2 regions of the Plantactinospora solaniradicis genome follow, and region 1 is predicted to be linked to the other one. Evidence: riboswitches for the same ligand, from Rfam matches in the RefSeq annotation. Region 1 holds a riboswitch; the other holds the start of a gene.

Evidence for each region. Region 1 has a riboswitch for S-adenosylmethionine ahead of thrC (threonine synthase). Riboswitches for the same ligand answer to the same signal wherever they lie in the genome.
Region 2: another riboswitch for S-adenosylmethionine. It lies ahead of ACFP2T_RS35595 (ABC transporter substrate-binding protein); the one in region 1 lies ahead of thrC (threonine synthase).

The regions. Positions count from the first base shown of each region.
Region 1 is NZ_JBHSPR010000001.1:823,946-834,253, reverse strand. Features, by position in the region: gene ACFP2T_RS03860 (ABC transporter permease) at 1-572, shown strand, start outside; gene ACFP2T_RS03855 (endonuclease/exonuclease/phosphatase family protein) at 617-1,333, shown strand; gene ACFP2T_RS03850 (hypothetical protein) at 1,337-2,272, opposite strand; gene ACFP2T_RS03845 (oxidoreductase) at 2,476-3,372, shown strand; gene ACFP2T_RS03840 (DUF6295 family protein) at 3,403-3,681, opposite strand; gene ACFP2T_RS03835 (dienelactone hydrolase family protein) at 3,692-4,435, opposite strand; gene ACFP2T_RS03830 (hypothetical protein) at 4,647-5,711, shown strand; SAM riboswitch class I at 5,731-5,845, shown strand; gene thrC (threonine synthase) at 5,859-7,154, shown strand; gene ACFP2T_RS03820 (GNAT family N-acetyltransferase) at 7,583-8,608, shown strand; gene paaN (phenylacetic acid degradation protein PaaN) at 8,661-10,308, shown strand, end outside.
Region 2 is NZ_JBHSPR010000044.1:36,130-46,437, forward strand. Features, by position in the region: gene ACFP2T_RS35570 (FAD-dependent oxidoreductase) at 1-417, shown strand, start outside; gene ACFP2T_RS35575 (MarR family winged helix-turn-helix transcriptional regulator) at 426-917, shown strand; gene ACFP2T_RS35580 (hypothetical protein) at 1,054-1,710, shown strand; gene ACFP2T_RS35585 (histidine phosphatase family protein) at 1,784-2,389, shown strand; gene hrpA (ATP-dependent RNA helicase HrpA) at 2,435-6,517, shown strand; SAM riboswitch class I at 6,653-6,745, shown strand; gene ACFP2T_RS35595 (ABC transporter substrate-binding protein) at 7,010-7,912, shown strand; gene ACFP2T_RS35600 (amino acid ABC transporter permease) at 7,976-8,776, shown strand; gene ACFP2T_RS35605 (amino acid ABC transporter ATP-binding protein) at 8,769-9,551, shown strand; gene ACFP2T_RS35610 (ankyrin repeat domain-containing protein) at 9,579-10,308, opposite strand, start outside.

The DNA.
Region 1 (10,308 bases):
TGTTCTGCGGCGACACGGTCGCGAGCGAGGCGAGCTGGGGAAGCCTGCGCTACCTGCTGGCCGTCCCGGTGCCCCGGGCCCGGCTGCTGACGGTGAAGCTGGTGGTCGCGCTGGCGTACTCGCTGCTGGCCCTGCTGCTGCTCGCCGGCACCGCCATGCTCGCCGGCACCCTCCGGTACGGCTGGGAGCCGCTGAGCAGCACGGTGGCGGCACAGATCCCGGCCGGGGAGGGTCTGCTACGGCTGCTCGGCATCCTCGGCTACCTGGCGGTCGTACTGCTGGTGGTGGCCGGGCTGGCGTTCCTGCTGTCGGTGACCACGGACGCGGCGCTGGGCGCGGTCGGTGGCGCGGTGCTGCTCTGGATCCTGTCCAGCATCCTCGACCAGATCACCGCGCTCGGGGTGCTCCGGGACTTCCTGCCGACGCACTACAGCCAGGCCTGGCTGGGCCTGCTGTCGACCCCGGTACAGACCGACGACATCGTCAAGGGCTGCATCTCGGCGATCTGCTACGCCACCGTCTTCTGGAGCCTCGCCTTCTGGCGCTTCACCCGCAAGGACGTCGTCTCCTGAGTCGACGTATCGATCACGGTCGCGCCGGAACTAGGATCGGCGGCGTGACGACGAGCAGGGTCGACTTCAACGAGGTGCGGAAGCTCGGCACCGAGGTACGACGCGCCCAGAGCGCGCTCGATGCGGGCGTGCAGGGCTTTTCGAACGCGCCGTCGCCCGCGACCTCGGTACGACAGGGGCGCCTTCCCGTGGCGACCCCGTTCGGCAACACGAGCGCCGGTGCGGCCTGCCTGGGCGCCCAGCAGCAGGCGAGCTCGACGATGGGTGGCGTGCTGAAGGCGTTCGCCGCCACGGTGGACTCGGACGCCGAGCGGCTGGAACTCGCCTTGGCGCTGTACCGGACGACCGATGCCGAGGCGGCCGACAAACTGCTGAAGACGAACCGCAACCGGGTCGACCTGTTCAGTACCCACCTGAGCGTGGCGGACGACGGGCACGCGCAGGACCAGGCCAAGCAGATCACCGAGTTGCGCACGATGGCCGGGGACCAGAACCTGGGCAACACGGTGGTCGCCGGGGACTTCAACGCCCTGTCGACCGGCAACAGTCCCTCCGCTCAGGCCATCCGTGACTTCGGCCGGCAGGGCTTCGACGTCAACGCCGGGGACATCCACGACGGTCGGGGTGGCACCTCGGCCAGCAATCGCAGGATCGACCATGTGCTGCCGCGCGGTGTCGGCGCGAGCGAGGCCACCCGCTGGGACCGGACGCCGTCCGATCACGACGGGCAGGTCGTCGACCTGACCCTGTCGAACTGGTAGGAGCTAGTCGAGCCTGATCTCCACCTTGGTCGCGGAGCGGTCCTCGTCGCCCGGGCTGAGCATCGGAACTGAGACGAAACCGGTCGACACGCCGTTGCCGGTGCGTACGACGACGGCATTGCCGAAGTCTTCCCTTCCCCGGATGACCGGGAACCCGTCGTCGGCCTGCCACTCCTTCGAGGCGGGGCCGAAATGGACCTCCCATTTCTCGCCGGGGGCGGCTCGCTTGTTGAGCTCCTCCTCCAGCTTGGTCGCACCGTCCTCGAAGACCTCCTGCAGCGTGGCGACGTCGACCTTGCCGTCGATCATGCGCTGTGCCAGCGTGCCGAAGTCACCCTGATCGGTGCCGACATCCTTGTTCCACGGCCATGGGCTGTTGCCGCCACCACCCTGCTGGATGTTGTAGTTCAGCATCCGCAGGTTCCGGGCCGACCAGGTGTTCTCCCAACCGCGCAGCTGACCCAGGGCCGAGTTGAAGGTCGCCGCCTGGGGGTTCAACTCCCGGTCGACCCGGGCGCGAATGTCGTTGGCCAGTTGGATCGCGTCGTTGACCAGCTTCGTCTCCTGCTCGTCCGCTGGATGGAAGGTGAGCTTCCCGCCGGCCTCGCTCGACTTGATCTTCGCGAGCTTCTGCCGCTCGGCGGTCAGCATCTCCTGGTTGTGCCGCAGCACCTGGGCGCATTCGCCGAGTGCCCGGGCGACCTTGCCGGCCAGTTCGGCGCAGTTGTCGAGGTCGACGACGAGCTTCCGCCGGTGCTGGTCGTAGCGATCGGCCGTCTCGCCCGTCCACGACTCCGAGCCGATCACCTGGTTGGCCGCGCCGCTGATCGTCTCCGCCGCCCAGGAAAGCTGCTTGACCTGAGATTTCCAGGCGTTCTCGAGGGCGTCCAAGGTGGCCGGATCCGCCTCGAGGTCCCACAGGTTGGCCGTGTCTCCCATGCGCCCACCCTAACGATGACGACGGCGACCTTGAATCCCTCGCAGATTCGCGGAGGGACGCGGCCGGTCGGCGAGGTGAGCCGATGCCCGTCGGGTAGCACCATCACTGCATGATGAACCGTTCGTGGTTCTCGGAGACACCGCCGCACGTCGACACCGACGGCGGCGGATCGGTCAGCAGTCCAGCAGGGAGGCGTTTGCCAGTGACGGATTCGGGGACGGTCAGCGCGGCTTCCGCCGGCACCTGGACGCTCGGCGACATGCCGGTCAACCGGCTCGGATTCGGCGCGATGCGGCTGACCCACAACGCCGACGGCAGCCCGAGCGACCGGGACCGGGCCGTCAGGGTGCTCAGGCTCGCCGTCGAGCACGGGGTGAACCACATCGACACCGCCGCGTTCTACTTCTCTTCCCTGCGGTCCGCCAACGAGCTGATCAACCGGGCACTGGCTCCGTACCCGGACGACCTGGTCATCGCCACCAAGGTCGGGCCGGGCCGCGATCCGTCGGGTGCCTGGCTGCCCCTGGCCAGGCCGGAGCAGTTGCGCGGCCAGGTCGAGGAGAACCTCCGCCAGCTCGGCCGGGACCATCTCGACCTGGTGAACCTGCGGGTCCACGGGCCCGACCCGATCGCCGAGCGGTTCGGGGTGCTGGCGCAGCTGCGTGACGCCGGCCTGATCCGGCATCTGGGCATCTCGAACGTCCGGCCCGGACACCTCGCCGAGGCCCGGGCCATCGCGCCGGTGGTCTGCGTGCAGAACCCGTACGGCGTCAACTACCGGCGCGGCACCGACGACCTCCTGCGGGCCTGCGGCGCCGAGGGGATCGCCTTCGTACCGTTCTTCGCGATCGCCGGGTCCGGGCGGGAGGCGGGGCCGAGCGGGGAGGAGAGCGACGAGATCCGCGCCATCGCCACTGCCCACGGGGCGACCGTCGCGCAGGTCCGACTCGCCTGGACGCTGCGACAGGGCCCGCACGTACTGGCCATCCCGGGGACCGGCAATCCGGACCACCTGATCGCCAACCTGGCCGCCGGCAGGCTGGAGTTGTCTGACGACGACCTCGCCCGCCTCGACCGGGCCGCCGAGAGCAGCGGCTGAGCGTTCCGGGAGACCGGCTGCGTACCCGGGTCAGACTTTCTGGTCGCGGCTGGCCATTCCGGCCGGGGCGGCGGCGAGTGCCGCGTGGATCGCCTCGACCAGCGCGAGCGCCGACTCCTCGGTCAGCTCGACCGCGACCCGGGCCGCCGGCCCGGCGGCCGGGTTCAGAAAGTCGATGTTGAGGGTGTGGGCGTACGGGGCGTGCGTCGGGTGGTCCACGTAGACGGTCGCGTCGCTGACCGGAAACCAGCCGCCGGCGCCCTTTCCGCTCCCCTCGACCTCACGCCGCACGGTGACGTACGTGCACATGTCGACCTCCTCAGGCGCCGAGTTGCCGGTCGAAGAACTCGCGGACCCGCTGCCAGCCCTCGGTCGCGGCGACCGGCCGGTAGCTGGGCCGGTCCACGGCGAAGAACCCGTGTCCGGCGTCGGGGTAGGTGTGGAACTCGTGCGGCTTGCCCAGCCGGGTCAGCTCCTGGGCCAACTCCTCCACCTGGGCGGGCGAGGGGTACTGGTCGTCCGCGCCGAACATGCCGAGCAGCGGGCAGGAGAGCGTGCCCGCCTGGTCGAGCAGCGGCGTCACGGCCAGCGGGGAGCCCTCGGGCGGGTTGCCGACGACGAACGCGCCGTAGCAGTCGACGGCGGCGTCCAGCGGCAGCCGGCAGGCCGCCAGGAACGCCTGCCGCCCACCGGAGCAGTACCCGATCACCCCGACCTTGCCGTTCGAGGCGGGCAGCCCGCGCAGGTGGTCGGCCGCGCCGCCGACGTCGCCGACGAGCCGGTCATCGGGTACGCCGCCGGCGGCCCGCGCCGTGGCCGCCGCGTCGTCGGGGCTGGCGCCCGGCGCCTCCCGGCTGTAGAGGTTGGGACAGATGGCCGCGTACCCGTACCTGGCCAGTCGCCGGGTGATCTCCTTGGTCGCCTCGTCGTAACCGGGCATGTGGTGGATCACCACCACCCCACCGCGCGGCTCCGACCCCAGCGGCTGGGCGAGGTACGCCTCGATCTCGTCCCCGCCCGCCCCGGTGATCCGGACGGTTCCGGCCTGCATCGCGTCCTGCAACGTCGTGCTCCCGTCTGCTGCACCGGCAAGTGATCTCCGAGCGCCGGGATCGGCGCGGTGTCGTCGGCGATCCGGTCCGTGCCAGTGTGATCGTTAGCCTAGGTCAACTACCCTGGCCCGGACGCCGGACCCCGCCGCCTCCCCTTCAGCGGGGAGGCGGCTCCCTCCGGCAGGGGAGGTGTCGTTCCGCCCCGACGGCGAGGGTGACGGGATGACATGGTGGCGGCGCTGGCCGTACTGGATGGGTTATGCGGCGAGCGGTCTCGCGGCCGGGTACGGCGGCCTGCTGCTGGTGGCCGTGCTGACCGGGCGGCGTTCCCTGGTCGGCCTGCCGGACCTTGCCGCGCCGGGTGCGGGGCTCCTGCTCGCCGGATCGGCGATGGCGGCCGCTACGGTACGACCGTGGGGACGGCGGATCCCACCCGGCCTGGTCTCCACCGGGGTCTGGGCGGTGACCGGGCTGGCCCTGGCGGGCAGCGCGATGGTGCTGCTCAACCTGATCGAGCTGTTCCTGACCGGTGCCGTCCAGGACCGCCACGGCAATGCCGACTGGCTGCCGTTCGCCCAGCGGCTGGGGCTGGCCGGCGTCGCGGCGCTCTTCGTCGCCACCGCGATCTCGTGGCGCCGCCGTACGTCCGGCGGGTGCGTCCGATGCGGCCGGAACCATCCACCGGGGCGGCCGGACCGGCGGCATCCGGCGCCGCACCCGGCGCCGCCCGTGGTACGCCGGTTCGCCTACGCCGGTTGTGCCACGCTGCTGCCGTACGCCGTGCTGCACACGCTCGGCGCGTTCGGCGTACCCGGGATCGAACCGGACGGTTACCGGCCACCGTGGTCTGCGGCCGTGGCCTTCTGGGCCGGTCTCGGACTCGCCGTCTTCCTGCTGTCCGGTCTGGTCCAGCCGTGGGGGATGGTCTTCCCACGCTGGACGCTGTGGCTGGCGGGTCGACGGGTGCCCCGCCTCCTGCCGCTCACCCCGGTCTGGCTGGTCGCACCGACCCTCGCCCTGTACGGCACCGGCGCACTGGTCCTGATCGCCGCCGGCGTGCTCGACTGGCGCTGGGACGGCGGTCGGGGGCTGCTCGGCGTGGCGGCCCCGACGGCGTTCGCCGGGTACGGCTGGGCGCTCGCCGTCGCGGCCGTGTCGTACCAGCGCCGGACCGTTCCGTCGTGCGTACCCGCACCCGCACCCGCGTCCGCACCCGCACCCGGTGCCGGTCGGGATATTGGTCACAGCGGGCCGGTGCCCGGGACAGCGGGACGGCCGGGACCGTAGACTGTCCGGACAACTTAATACCTCATCCAGAGGGGCTGAGGGATACGGCCCGATGACGCCCCGGCAACCACTCCACCGCGGAGCAGGTGCCAAATCCGTCCCCGCCGCGCCGTGCGGTCCGGGAAAGATGAGAGGACGGCCATCGCCATGACGTCGATCATCGACGCGAGCCCCACCCAGACGACCGAGGTCATCCCGAGCCCCGCCCGTGCCCTGGTCTGTCGCGGCTGCGGATCCGAGTACCCCCTCGTTGCCCAGCACGCCTGTTTCGAGTGTTTCGGCCCCCTGGAGGTCGGCTACGACACCGAGGCACTGGCCCGGGTCACCCGGGCCGACATCGAGGCCGGTCCACAGAACCTGTGGCGGTACGCCGCCCTGCTGCCGACCGGCCAGGACCCGGCCGCCCGGGTCACACTCAACCCCGGCCTCACCCCGCTGGTCCCGGCCGCCGGCCTCGCCGCCGAGCTGGGCATCCGGGCGCCGCTCTGGGTCAAGGACGACAGCGCCAACCCGACCCACTCGTTCAAGGACCGGGTCGTCTCGGTGGCGCTGACCGCCGCGCGGGGGCTCGGCTTCACCCGGTTCGCCTGCGCCTCGACCGGCAACCTGGCGAACTCGGTCGCCGCACACGCGGCCCGGGCCGGTGTGCCGTCGATCGTCTTCATTCCCGGCGACCTGGAGCCGGGCAAGGTGGTCGCCACCGCCGTTTACGGCGGGGACGTGGTCGCGATCGACGGCTCGTACGACGACGTGAACCGGCTCTGCGGCGAACTGGTGGAGACCGACGAGTTCGAGGACACCGCGTTCGTCAACGTCAACGTCCGGCCGTACTACGCCGAGGGTTCCAAGACCCTCGGGTACGAGGTCGCCGAGCAGTTGGGTTGGCGGATCCCGGAGCAGGTGGTCATCCCGATGGCCAGCGGTGAGCTGCTCACCAAGATCGACAAGGCGTTCAGCGAGCTGGTCGAGATCGGCCTGGTCGAGGCCCCGGCCAACGGCTGGAAGGTCTTCGGCGCCCAGTCGGCGGGCTGCAACCCGATCGCCACGGCGCTGCACGCCGGCACCGACGTGATCACCCCGGTCCGGCCGACCGGTATCGCGAAGTCGCTCAACATCGGTGACCCGGCCGCCGGCCTGTACGCCCTGGAGGCGGTACGCCGGACCGGCGGCTGGATGGAGTACGCCGACGACGAGGAGATCCGGTCGGGGATCCGACAGTTGGCCCGGACCACCGGAGTGTTCGCCGAGACGGCCGGCGGAGTCACCGTGGCCGTGCTGGGCAAGCTGGTGGCGAGCGGTCGGCTGGACCCGGACGCCGAGACGGTCGTCTACAACACCGGCGAGGGACTCAAGACTCTCGATGCGGTGGCGGCCCAGGTGGGCCCGACGTACCGGGTCAAGCCGTCGTTGCGGGCGGTCCGCGACGCCGGACTGCTCGGCTGAGCCGGCCACTTCCGCCGGATTCCCCAACCCTGGAACGTGACGTCCCGGCCACCGTCCGGAGCCGACGGTGACCGGGCACAGCCGCGTGCGCACCCGGCGTGCATGTTGCGGATCAAGGTCCACACCCGTGGTACGAATGCGGCCTGTAGCTGGGGATTTGCCATCGGTGACGAAAACACGCGGAAGGGGACTTGACGACTGCATCTGCAGGACGCAAGATGCTCCGTGCGGGAGGACGCACCGCCGTAGACTTTTTAAGCTCTTACGACCCAGCGCCGGAGGCGTTGTGCGGGCGTCCTCCCGACCAAACTTCCCCGAGCGGCCCGACGCCCGTCGGCCTATGGGCTCAACGACGGTTCGTCCATCGGGGTAACGGCGCTGGCGATAATCGGTCGCGCTCGCCCGGTCTGACCGGCACTCTCGACGGCATGGACATCGCCGTCATCCCGTTCGACACCGCCGACGCGGACGGGGAAGCCGCCGCAGAGCGGGCGTACGAGATCGAGGCCGCCAGCCGGGCGGCCGAGCAGCCGGACATGCCACCGTTGTCGCGGCAGCGCTTCTTCGGCGCCCTGAGGCACCCGTGGCCGGGCGACGAGGAGCGGCACGCGTTGGCCTATCTCGACGGCGTACCGGTCGGCCATCTGGCGGTCACCCTGCCCCAGGTGGAAAACCGGGAGAACGCCCAGGTCGTCCTCATGGTGCATCCCGACCACCGGCGTCGCGGCGTCGGCCGGGCCCTCTACGAGTACGCGGTCCGATTCCTCCGGGAGCGGGGCCGCAAGCGGATGATCGGCGAGACGGCCACCATGGACCCGGCCGCCGGTCGGAGCGCGCCCGGCGACGCCTTCGCCGCCGCGATGGGGGCGCACCCGGCGCTCGCCGACGTACGCCGTCGGCTCGACCTGACCACGCTGGACGAGCCGGAGCTGGACCGGCTGCTGACCGCCGGCCAGGCCCACGCCCAGGGCTACTCGATCGTGCGCTGGCACGGGCGTACCCCGGACGAGTACGCCGCGGACGTCGCCTACCTGGACAGCCGGCTGATCGAGGACGCGCCGATCGGCGACCTCACCTGGGAGGCGGCCAAACCGGACGTCGACCGGCTGCGCGCCATGGAGGCGGCACTCGCCGCGCGGGGCCTGCACTGGTACAACTGCGGCGCCCGGCACGACGCGACCGGCCGGCTGGTGGCCTGGACGGCGCTCGGGCTGAACGGGGACTGCGACTGGCACGCCTTCCAGCAGATCACCCTGGTCGAGCCACGGCACCGCGGTCACCGCCTCGGCATCATTGTCAAGATCGAGAATCTCCGGTACGCGCGGACGCACGAGCCCGCGTTGCGGGTCATCGACACGTACAACGCGGCGGTGAACGAATACATGATCTCGATCAACGAGGCGCTCGGCTTCCGGGCGGTCGCCGGACTGAACAGCTGGCAGGCGACCATCTGACTCGACCGGGCGGCCACTGGGGCGGGTCCGGCGGGTGCGGCATGATGGCGGGATGACGGAGACCCCGCACCCCTTCTTCGCCCGGCACGCCGACACCCTGGAGCGTGCGCTGACCGCGATCACCGAGCGTGCCTACTGGTCCGCCTATCCCGAGTCGCCCAGCCCTCGGGTGTACGGCGAGACCGCCGCCGCCGAGGGCGAGGCCGCCTTCCGGGCGTACCTCGACGGGAAGTTCCCGCTCGACCAGCCCGGCACCGGCGGCTGGGTGGCCACCGAGGCGAGCCCGTTCGGCATCGACCTCGGGGTGACGTACCCGCACGCCGACCCCGACGTGCTGCTGGCCGCCGCCCGGGCCGCGCTGCCCGACTGGCGCGACGCGGGCCCACAGACCCGGGTCGGCGTCTGCCTGGAGATCCTCGCCCGGCTGCACGCGCACATCTTCGAGCTGGCCAACGCGGTGCACGCGACCAGCGGACAGGCGTTCGTGATGGCCTTCCAGGCCGGCGGCGCGCACGCCCTGGACCGGGCGCTCGAATCGCTCGCCTACGCGTACCGGGAGATGACCCGGCATCCGGCGACCGCCTCCTGGGAGAAGCCGGCCGGCAAGGGTGACCCGCTGCGGATGACCAAGACCTTCCACGTGGTGCCGCGTGGCGTGGCGCTGGCGATCGGCTGCAACACCTTCCCGACCTGGAACACCTACCCCGGCCTGTTCGCCTCACTGGTGACCGGGAACCCGGTCGTGGTCAAACCGCACCCCCGGGCCGTGCTGCCGCTCGCGATCACCGTCCGGTACGCCCGCGAGGTGCTGGCCGAGGCCGGGTTCGACCCGAACCTGATGCTGCTCGCCGCCGAGGCGCCCGGCGAGGGCCTCGCCTCCACCCTGGCGCTGCGCCCCGAGGTCAGGATCGTCGACTTCACCGGCTCCACCGAGTACGGCGACTGGCTCGAAGCCAATGCCCGGCAGGCCGCCGTCTACACCGAGAAGGCCGGGGTCAACACGATCGTGGTCGACTCCACCGACGACTTCACCGGAATGTGCCGCAACATCGGGTTCTCGCTGACCCTCTACAGCGGACAGATGTGCACCACGCCGCAGAACATCCTCGTGCCGGCGACCGGGATCGAAACCGACCAGGGGCACAAGAGCGTCGACGAGGTCGCCGCTGGCATCGCCGGAGTGGTCGGGAAGCTCACGGGCGACCCGGCCCGCGCGGTCGAGCTGACCGGCGCGATCGTCAACGACGGCGTACTGGCCCGGCTCGACGAGGTTGCCGGGGTCGGCGAGCAGGTCCTGCCGTCCCGCCCGGTCGAGCACCCCAACTACCCCGGCGCGGTGGTCCGGACCCCGCTGATCGCGAAGCTCGGCGCGGACGCCGTCGGCACGTACGGCCGGGAGTGGTTCGGTCCGATCTCGTTCGTCATCGCGACCGACTCCACCCCGCACAGCCTCGCCCTGCTGCGCCAGACGGTAGGCGAGCGCGGCGCCCTCACCGCCGCCGTCTACTCCACCGACGACGCCGTCCTCGACGCCGCCGAGACGGCAGCGATCGAGACCGGAGTCCACCTCTCCTGCAACCTCACCGGTGGCGTCTTCGTCAACCAGTCGGCCGCGTTCTCCGACTTCCACGGCAGCGGCGCCAACCCGGCCGCGAACGCGGCCCTCACCGACGGCGCCTACGTCGCCTCCCGCTTCCGCG
Region 2 (10,308 bases), on a different contig from region 1:
CGGATGAGTGTGGACTTCCACCCGCTCATCCGGCGGCTGGTCGACACGGCCGAGGTGGACACCACGGTGCTCAACCTCTTCGCCACCGGCCGGCGCCCGCGCCGCTGGGCGGTGCCCCGGGCGACGATGATGGGCGACGCCGTGCACGTCATGCCGCCGTTCGGCGCTCACGGCGGCAACACCGCGCTCCGCGACGCCGCCCTGCTCGGCCACAGGCTGGTCGAGGCCCGGGCGAGCGGCGCGCCGGTGGAGGAGGCGATCGCCGGCTACCAGGACGAGATGGTGCCCTACGCCTTCCGCGCCGTCGACACCGCAGCCGGGCTGATGCGCCGCCTCACCGGGGGCGCGGCCGCACCGCACTGGGTGCTGACCCGCGTGTTACCTCGGCTGCACCGGGTCACCGTACCGGAGGCATGATTGCGGGCATGTCCCACGAGCCGGCCCGTGCGTCCGCGATCGCCGACCTCATGCGCGCCGGGCGGGAGACGTCGCGGCTGTCCATGGTGTTCCGGTACGCCATCGCGGAGCGGCTGGGCCTCACCGTGAGCGACCTGGAGTGCCTGGACCACCTGGCGGACGTCGGATCCGCCACCGCGGGGCAGGTCGCCGAGCGGACCAACCTCACCACCGGGGCGGTGACCAGCATGCTCCGCCGGCTCCAACAGGCGGGCTACGTGACGGCCGAGCGCGATCCGGCCGACCGGCGGCGGGTGATCGTCACCCTGCGGCCGGAGCGGATCGCCGAGTTGGAGCGACCGTACGAGCGGTTTGCCGAGCGGGCGGAGCGGCTCATCGAGGGCTACAGCGTCGAGGAGGTCATGCTGCTGGTCCGGCACTATGACCGCATGCAGGCGATGTACCTCGCCGAGTTGGACCGCCTCCGCAGCGGTCCGCCTGAGGCGGCGTCGCGTGACTGACCGCGCTCCCGGTCGTCCGGACTCCACACAGTTCGCGTGGAAGCGACATCCGGAACGTCCGTTTTGGGCTGGGCGGAGCGGCGTGAATCAATTAGAATGGGTGTACTAAAACGGCTTCTGAACTGGGAGGACAGCCGTGCCAGAGCCCGTCTCCACCGCGCCCTCTCCCGCCCCCCTGCCCTACGCCACCCTGCTCGCCTTCACCCGCTACGTCGACCGCACCGGTCCGGCCAAGGCCACCTTCGTCGGCGGCCTCCGCAAGCAGCGGGCGAGCCGCTCCGGCTTCAACCCACACGGCCAACTCGTCAAGGCACTCAAGGCCGACATCGCCTTCCGGACCGGCGGCCGGCATCTGGCGGAGATCGTCGACGTGGTCAAGCCGCGCTGGCGTCCGCTCTACGAGACCCTGGTTCCGGGCACGGTGAGTTTCCTGCACTCGCTCGGCGACCTGTCGACGGTCGAACTCGCGCAGACCCATGATGCCCTGGGCATGGTCGGCGAGCTGCCGGTGAAGATCAATCCGCACCTCGGCCTGCGCTACGACGACGGGCGGCGGGAGGCCGTCCGGCTGCACTTCGACGAGCAGCCGCCGAGCCAGGAGGCGCTGCTGGCGACCCTGCACCTGATGAGCCGGCAGATGGACCAGGTGCTGCCCGGCGCCGATCCGGTGCTGGTCGACGTACGCCGGGGTGTCGCGCACCACCGCGATCCGGCGGTCCGCGCCGACCAGGTGGAGCGCTGGCTGGCCGGTGAGGCCGCCGCGTTCACCGCGATCTGGTCCACCGCCGCGTAACCCCACCGGTGGTCGTGGACCCGATGGTGGTGTTGACCGGTCCCGCCGCCGGCAGGGCTGGCAGGCTGGTTCCATGGCGGTCGACATCGTGTACGAGACCCACGCGCTGACCACGGACAACGAGGCCGGCCTGGCCACCGGCTGGCTGCCCGGCCAGCTGTCCGCGTACGGCCGGCAGGGCGCCCGCGAACTGGGCGAACGACGCCGGGACGACGGCCTTCAGGTGGTCTTCTGCTCCGATCTGCGCCGCGCGGTCGAGACCGTGGAGATCGCGTTTCCGCTCCGCGAGGTGCCGGTGCACCGGGACACCCGGCTGCGGGAGTGCGACTACGGCGAGCTGAACGGCATGCCCGTGGCCGAACTGGCCCGGCTGCGCGGTCGGCACCTCGACGAACCCTTTCCGGGTGGGCAGAGCTACCGGCAGGTAGTCGAACAGACCCACGGATTCCTGCGCGACCTGGCAGCCGGCTGGGACGGGACCCGGGTCCTGATCGTGGCGCACTCCGCGAACCGCTGGGCTCTTGATCACCTGCTGCACGGGGCCCCGCTGGCGGACCTGGTCGCCGCCCCCTTCGACTGGCAGCCCGGCTGGTCGTACCGGCTTCCGTCCGGCTGGGGCAGCGACCGGCCGCCGCCGGCACGGGCCCAACCCGGGCAGCCCGCGCCGGAACGTGGATAACTCGCGGGCATCCGCCGCCCCGGCCTGCCTATCCTTGGCGACGACATGCACACGACGCCACCCGCCCCCGCCGCACCCGCCGCCGACCTGGCCGAGCTCCGGGCCCGGCTGCCCGAGCTGATGTTCCGGGACCAGCGCCGCATCCAGCGGCGGATCGACGGGATACCCAAGATCCGCGACTCGCGCCGCCGCGAGGCCGCCACCACCGAGATCGCCACCGAGATCGCCTCGGCGGAGCAGCGGCTGACCCGCCGCCGGGCCGCCGTGCCGGTTGTCACCTACCCGGCGGGGCTGCCGGTCAGCGAGAAGAAGGACGACCTGCTGGCCGCGATCCGGGACCACCAGGTGGTGATCGTGGCGGGCGAGACCGGGTCCGGCAAGACCACCCAGTTACCCAAGATCTGCCTCGAACTGGGCCGGGGCGTACGTGGCCTGATCGGGCACACCCAGCCCCGACGGCTGGCCGCCCGGACCGTGGCCGACCGGATCGCCGACGAACTCGGCACCGAACTGGGCGGGGCGGTCGGGTACAAGGTCCGGTTCACCGACCAGGTCGGCGACGGGACGCTGGTCAAGCTGATGACCGACGGAATCCTGCTCGCCGAGCTTCAGCAGGACCGGATGCTCCGGCAGTACGACACGCTGATCATCGACGAGGCGCACGAGCGCAGCCTCAACATCGACTTCATCCTCGGGTATCTCCGGCAGTTGCTGCCCCGCCGGCCGGACCTCAAAGTGATCATCACCTCGGCGACGATCGACCCGGACCGCTTCGCCCGGCACTTCGGGACCGAGGCCGAGCCGGCGCCGGTCGTCGAGGTGTCCGGCCGGACGTACCCGGTGGAGGTCCGCTACCGGCCGCTGGTCGAGGTGGCGGATTCGGACGACTCCGACGACTCCAACGACGATTCGGACAACGTCCGGGACCAGGTCCAGGCGATCGGCGACGCGGTACAGGAACTGGCCGCCGAGGGGCCCGGCGACATCCTGGTCTTCCTCAGCGGGGAGCGGGAGATCCGGGACACCGCCGACGCCCTGGCCAAGCTGGTACAGAACCGGCCGGGGTTGCGCGGGACGGAGATCCTGCCGCTCTACGCCCGGCTCTCGACCGCCGAACAGCACCGGGTGTTCCAGGCACACCAGGCCCGCCGGGTGGTACTGGCCACCAACGTCGCCGAGACCTCGCTGACGGTTCCCGGAATCAAGTACGTCGTCGACCCCGGTACCGCCCGGATATCCCGGTACAGCCACCGGCTGAAGGTGCAGCGGCTGCCGATCGAGGCGGTCTCGCAGGCGTCGGCGAACCAGCGGAAGGGACGCTGCGGGCGTACCTCGGACGGGATCTGTATCCGGCTGTACGACGAACCGGACTTCCTCGGCCGCCCCGAGTTCACCGACCCGGAGATCCTCCGTACCAACCTCGCCTCGGTCATCCTCCAGATGACGGCCATCGGGCTCGGCGACATCGCCGCGTTCCCGTTCATCGACCCGCCGGACCGGCGCAACATCGCCGACGGGGTTGCCCTGTTGCAGGAGTTGGGCGCGCTGGAGGCGGCGACCGGGAACGAACCCGTCCGTCGGCTGACTCCGCTGGGCCGTCGGCTGGCCCAGCTTCCGGTGGATCCCCGGCTGGCCCGGATGGTGCTGGAGGGCGAGCGGAACGGCTGCGCCGCCGAGGTGATGGTGATCGCCGCCGCGTTGTCCATCCAGGATCCCCGGGAGCGGCCCGCCGACAAGCAGGCGCAGGCCGACCAGGCACACGCCCGGTTCACCGACAAGGAGTCGGACTTCGCGGCGCTGCTCAACCTGTGGCGGTACCTCAAGGACCAGCAGAAGGAGTTGTCGTCCAGCGCGTTCCGCCGGATGTGCAAGGCCGAGTACCTCAACTACCTGCGGGTGCGGGAGTGGCAGGACATCAACAGCCAGCTCCGGCAGGTACTACGCAGCATGGCCGCCCGGCCGACGGACGGCAGGCCCACCGGCACCGACCAACGAACGGACGACGGCCGGCGCGGCGGCAGCCAACGGCCGGCGGACGACAGCGCGGAGGGCGGCACCGACCAGCCGGCGAACGATATCGACACGGATCGGATCCACCAGTCCCTTCTCGCCGGGCTGCTCTCGCACGTCGGCCTGAAGGACGCCCAGAAGAACGAGTATCTCGGCGCCCGGGGTGCCCGCTTCGGCCTCTTCCCCGGTTCGGCACTGTTCCGCCGGCCGCCGCGCTGGGTGATGGCGGCCGAACTGGTCGAGACGTCCCGGCTGTGGGGCCGGGTCGCCGGGCGGGTCGAGCCGGAGTGGGTCGAGGCGCTCTCCCAGCACCTGGTGAAACGCAGCTACAGCGAGCCGCACTGGGAGAAGAAGCAGGCCGCCGTGGTGGCGTACGAGAAGGTCACCCTGTACGGCATCCCGCTGGTCGCCGGCCGCAAGGTCAACTTCGGCCGGATCGACCCGGCGCTGTCCCGCGAACTGTTCATCCGGCACGCGCTGGTGGAGGGCGACTGGCAGACCCCGCACCGGTTCTTCCACGACAACCGGGCACTGCGGGGCGAGGTCGAGGAGTTGGAACACCGGGCCCGGCGCCGGGACATCCTGGTCGACGACGAGACCCTGTTCACCTTCTACGACCAGCGGCTGCCCGCCGACGTCGTCTCCGGCCGGCACTTCGACGCCTGGTGGAAGCGGACCCGCCGGGACCAGCCCGAACTGCTCACCTTCGACCGCCAGATGCTGGTCAACCAGGGCAAGGGCGGCATCGACGCGGCGGACTACCCCGACGAGTGGCACTCGGACGGGGTGGCGCTGCCGCTGACGTACCGGTTCGAGCCGGGCACCGAGACCGACGGCGTGACGATCGACATCCCGCTGCCGATGCTCAACCAGGTGACCGCGGAGGACTTCGACTGGCAGGTACCGGGGCTGCGCGAAGAGCTGGTCATCGCGCTGATCCGGTCGCTGCCGAAGGCCGTACGCCGGAACTTCGTCCCGGTGCCGGACTATGCGCGGGCGGCGCTGGCCGCGATCACGCCCGGCCGGGAGCCGCTGCTCGACGCGCTGACCCGGGAACTGCGCCGGATGACCGGCGTCACGGTCCCCCGGGACGCCTGGGACGTCGACCGGCTGCCGGCGCACCTGCGACCCACCTTCCGGGTGATCGGCGACGAGCAGAAGACCGTCGCCGAGGGCAAGGACCTGCCGGCGCTGCAACGTCAACTCACCACCCAGGTACGCAAGATGGTGGCCGCCGCCGCGCCCGACGTGGAACGGCAGGGCCTACGGGAGTGGAGCCTCGGCACCCTGCCCCGCTCCATCGAACAGAACCGGGCCGGCTACCTTGTCACCGCCTACCCGGCGCTGGTGGACGAGGGGGACAGCGTCGCGGTACGGGTCTTCGAGTCCGAGGCCGAACAACGGCACCAGATGTGGGCCGGCACCCGCCGCCTGCTCCGGCTCGGCCTGGCCGCACCGGCGAAGTTCCTCCAGGGCCGACTCTCCAACGAGGCCAAGCTGGCGCTGAGCCGCAACCCGCACCGCAACGTGCAGGACCTGCTCGACGACGTGGCCGACGCGGCGGTCGACAAACTGATCGCCGACGCGGGCGGCCCGGCCTGGGACGCCGACGGCTTCGCCGCGCTCCGGGACCGGGTCCGGGCCGACCTGGTCGACACCACGATCGAGGTCGCCGAACGGGTACGTCGGATCCTCGCCACGGCCTACACCGTCGAACAACGGCTGGCCCGGACCAACAGCCTGCCCCTGGTCGCCGCGCTCACCGACATCCGGGCCCAGCTCTCCGCCCTGGTGCACCGAGGCTTCGTCACCGAGACCGGCTACGCCCGGCTGGCCGACCTGCCCCGCTATCTCACCGCCATCGAACGGCGCCTCGACCGGCTCCCCCAGAACCCGCAACGCGACCGGGAACAACAGGCCCGGATCGAACAGGTCCAGCAGGAGTACCGGGACATGCTCGCCACCCTCCCCCCACCCCGCCGCAACGACGACGCCGTACGACAGATCCGCTGGATGATCGAGGAGTTACGCGTCAACGTCTTCGCCCAGGCCCTCGGCACTCCCTACCCCATCTCCGAACAGCGCATCTACCGCGCCATGGACCTCGCCGAGGTGTAAGGAAGGGCCCCTTCTTATCGCTTTCTGTAGAAGAAGGGCCCCTTCTTAACACGTAACACCCCCTCCCACGTGGCCCGCGCCACAGGCGGGGCCGGATAGCTGGGTGTCCGGTGCCGGGGTCGTTATGCTCGGGTCCGGCCATCCAGAGCGACCGAGAGACCTGGCTCGTTGACGTCGCAGCAACCCCCCGACCGTGGGTGCGGGTGCTACCGCCAGGATCGATGGAGGTACCTGTAGTGCGTACGTCGCGTGCCGAGCGGTCCAGCCGGCTCCACGTCACCTGGCATCGGTGGCGTCGACATGTGGATCTCTGCCGGACCAGCACCATGCTCTGTCCCGGCCAGGACTGACCGCAGCCGCCGGTCGGCGGGTATCCGGCCGCTTCTCGCAACCACCCTTCCCGGCGGCACCGTCGTCGCTGCCCGTGGCCGTCCACCGACCGTGGCAGCCGTCGGCGTACCTGCCGCCGGACATTTCATGGAGTTTCCGCACATGCGCATCACCGCTGTTTCCGCCCGCCTGCTCTCCGGAGTCGCCGCCCTCGCGCTGCTCGGTGCCGTTGCCGCCTGCGGCGGCGGCTCGTCCGGCGATGCGGCCGAGAATCCGTACGACCTGCTACAGCCCGGCACCCTGCGGGTCGGCACCCTGACCGACGCCCCGCCGAACGTGTACCTGAAGGACGGCAAGTTCACCGGATTCGACAACGACCTGATGACCGCCGTCGCCGGCAAGTTGGGGCTGAAGGTCGAGTTCGTCGGCACGGACTTCTCGGCACTGCTGTCGCAGGTCAACAATCACAAGTTCGACGCGGGCAGTTCGTCGATCACCATCACCGAGGCCCGGAAGAAGACCGTGGACTTCGGCAACGGGTACGACTTCGGCTACTTCGGCCTCGACGTACCGGCCGGCTCGCCGATCAAGAGCTTCGCCGAGTTGAAGGGCAAGCGGGTGGTCGTGGTGCAGGGCACCGTGCAGGACGACTACGCGACCAAGGAAGGGCTGGACCCGGTCCGGGTGCCGGACTACAACGGCGCGATCAACCAGCTCAAGGCCAAGACCGCCGACGCCTGGATCGCACCGGCGGAGATCGGCGAGAAGTCCGCACAGGACAGTGCCGGAAAGATCGTCCTCGTCGAGAAGCAGCTCAGCTCGGCCCCGACCGCTTTCGTGGTGGCCAAGGGCAACGACGCGCTGCGCGAGGCGCTGGACAAGGGGCTCGACCAGGTGATCGAGGACGGCACCTGGACCCGGCTCCAGGACCAGTACTACCCCGGGCGGCCGATCCCGGACACCTTCAAGCCGGGTAGCGGCACCGTGGCGTACCCGCCGGTCAAGGCCGGTTCGGCTGGCCCGGCCGGTACCTCCGCAGCCCCGACGGCCACGCCCGCCGGCTGACTCTGACGCGAAGGCAGACGCGGGCTGCCGACGGACGGATCCGAGACGACCAGAGGCGAGGCGATGGAAACCCTGAGAACGTTGTGGGAAACGTTCTTCGACCTGGAGTCGATGCGCGAGGCACTGCCCGAGATGCTGACGGTCGGCCTGCGCAACACCCTGTTGCTGGCCCTCATCTCGGCCATCCTGGGAACGCTGCTCGGCATGCTCCTGGCCATCGCCGGCCTGTCCCGGACCCGCTGGCTGCGCTGGCCGGCCCGGATCTACACGGACGTGTTCCGGGGCCTGCCGGCCGCCGTCACCATCCTGCTGATCGGGGTCGGGTTGGCGCCCCTCGGGCTCGCCTGGTGGGGCCCCAACCCGTACCCGTTGGGCATCCTGGCGCTGTCGCTGATCGCGGCGGCGTACATCGGGGAGATCTTCCGGTCCGGCATCCAGAGTGTGGAGGCCAGCCAACTGGAGGCGACCCGGGCGCTGGGGCTCTCCCACGGCGCCGCCATGCGTCTGGTGATCATCCCGCAGGGCGTACGCCGGGTCCTGCCGGCCTGGGTCAACCAGCTGATCGCCCTGATCAAGGACTCCAGCCTGGTGTACTTCCTCGGCCTGGTCGCCAGTCAGCGGGAGCTGTTCCGGATCGGCCAGGACTACGCCGCGAACACCGGCAACGAGTCGGCGCTGCTGCTCGCCGGGATTTTCTACCTGGCCATCACGGTGCCGCTGACCCACCTGGTCAACTGGGTCGACCGGCGGCTACGGGACGGGCGGACCGCCGGCCCGGACTCCGATTCCGATTCCGACGATCCGGTGGCGCTGGCCGGCGAGACCGCGCTACCCGCCACCGGGAGAGGGGCGTCGCATGCCTGACCGTAGCCAGTCGAGCGGGGTCGGGACGGCGCTGACCGGCACCGGCTACGAATCGGTCAGCGTGGCGACCCGGGACGTACACCTGGCCTTCGGGCGCAACCAGGTCCTGCGCGGCATCGACCTCGAGGTCGGACGCGGCGAGACCGCCTGCGTGATCGGCCCTTCGGGGTCGGGGAAGTCCACCCTGCTGCGGACGATCAACCGGCTGCTGGAACCCGACCAGGGCGACGTCCTGCTCGACGGGGTGAGCGTGCTGGACCAGGACCCCGACGCGCTGCGCCAGCGGATCGGCATGGTGTTCCAGCAGTTCAACCTGTTCCCGCACATGACGGTGCTGCGGAACGTCACCCTCGCCCTGCGGCAGCTCAGGAAGCTCTCCCGGGACGAGGCGACCGAGCTGGCGCTACACCAGCTCGACGTGGTCGGCCTGCGGCACAAGGCCGACGTCCGGCCCGGCCGACTCTCCGGGGGCCAGCAGCAGCGGGTGGCCATCGCGCGGGCGTTGGCGATGTCGCCCCGGGTGATGCTCTTCGACGAGGCGACGTCGGCGCTCGACCCGGAACTCGTCAAGGGCGTGCTGTCGCTGATGGCGGATCTGGCGTCGCAGGGGATGACCATGGTGGTCGTCACCCACGAGATGGGTTTCGCCCGGCAGGTCGCGGACCAGGTCGTCTTCATGGACCGTGGCCGGGTGGTCGAGGCCGGTCCGCCCGCCGAACTCTTCGAGGCGCCCCGCAGCGAGCGGCTCCAGCAGTTCCTGTCCCAGGTGCTGTAGGCGGAATCCCGACCGGACAACGCCCGGTCAGTCGCTCTGTGACCAGTAGTTGCGAGGCGGCAGTTCCACCCACAGGTCGGGCGGCCCGGTGACCGGGCGGGCGTCGGCGAGCTTCAGGCCGGCGTACGCACAGCAGTAGGCGACGGCCTTGTGCCGGTACAGGTACGTGCGGAGAATCTCGTCGGCCGGCTCGTCGGAGTTGGACCATCCACCGCCGGCGTGCAGGTCCCAGTCCTCGACCACACCGTTCCGGTAGATGCTGCCCTGGTTGCCACTCTTCGGATTGGCGTACATCGCGTAGCAGACCGTCCCCGCCGACAGTCGCCTGGACACCCCCGGTGTCGACGCTCCGTACGCCCACGGCTGGCTGACGACGCAGCCACCCGGCACATCGGTGACACCGACGGTCAACAGCGCATTCCCGTTCGACGAGCGATCGGACAGTTCCTCCATGACCGACTCCGGATCGTCGTCGGTCTCGATGACCGTGGCCTCCAGCCGCCGTACGGCCTCGGCCGCGTCGATGCCGGCCACGCAGCACAGGCTCAGGCCCTCGTAGTAGAAGTCGCCGAGCGCGTCGAGCAGGCGGTGGGCGTCGGTGACGGCGGCGGACTCGGCCGGCGAGAGACCGGGAACCCCGGACGGGACCGGAAAGAGATCGGGGGTCCGGCTGGCCAGGCTCAGCCGTCCCGGCGACCACCCGGCCATCATCGGCCGCCACGGGTCCGCACCGGCCGCGAGGAGTACGCGGGCGTTC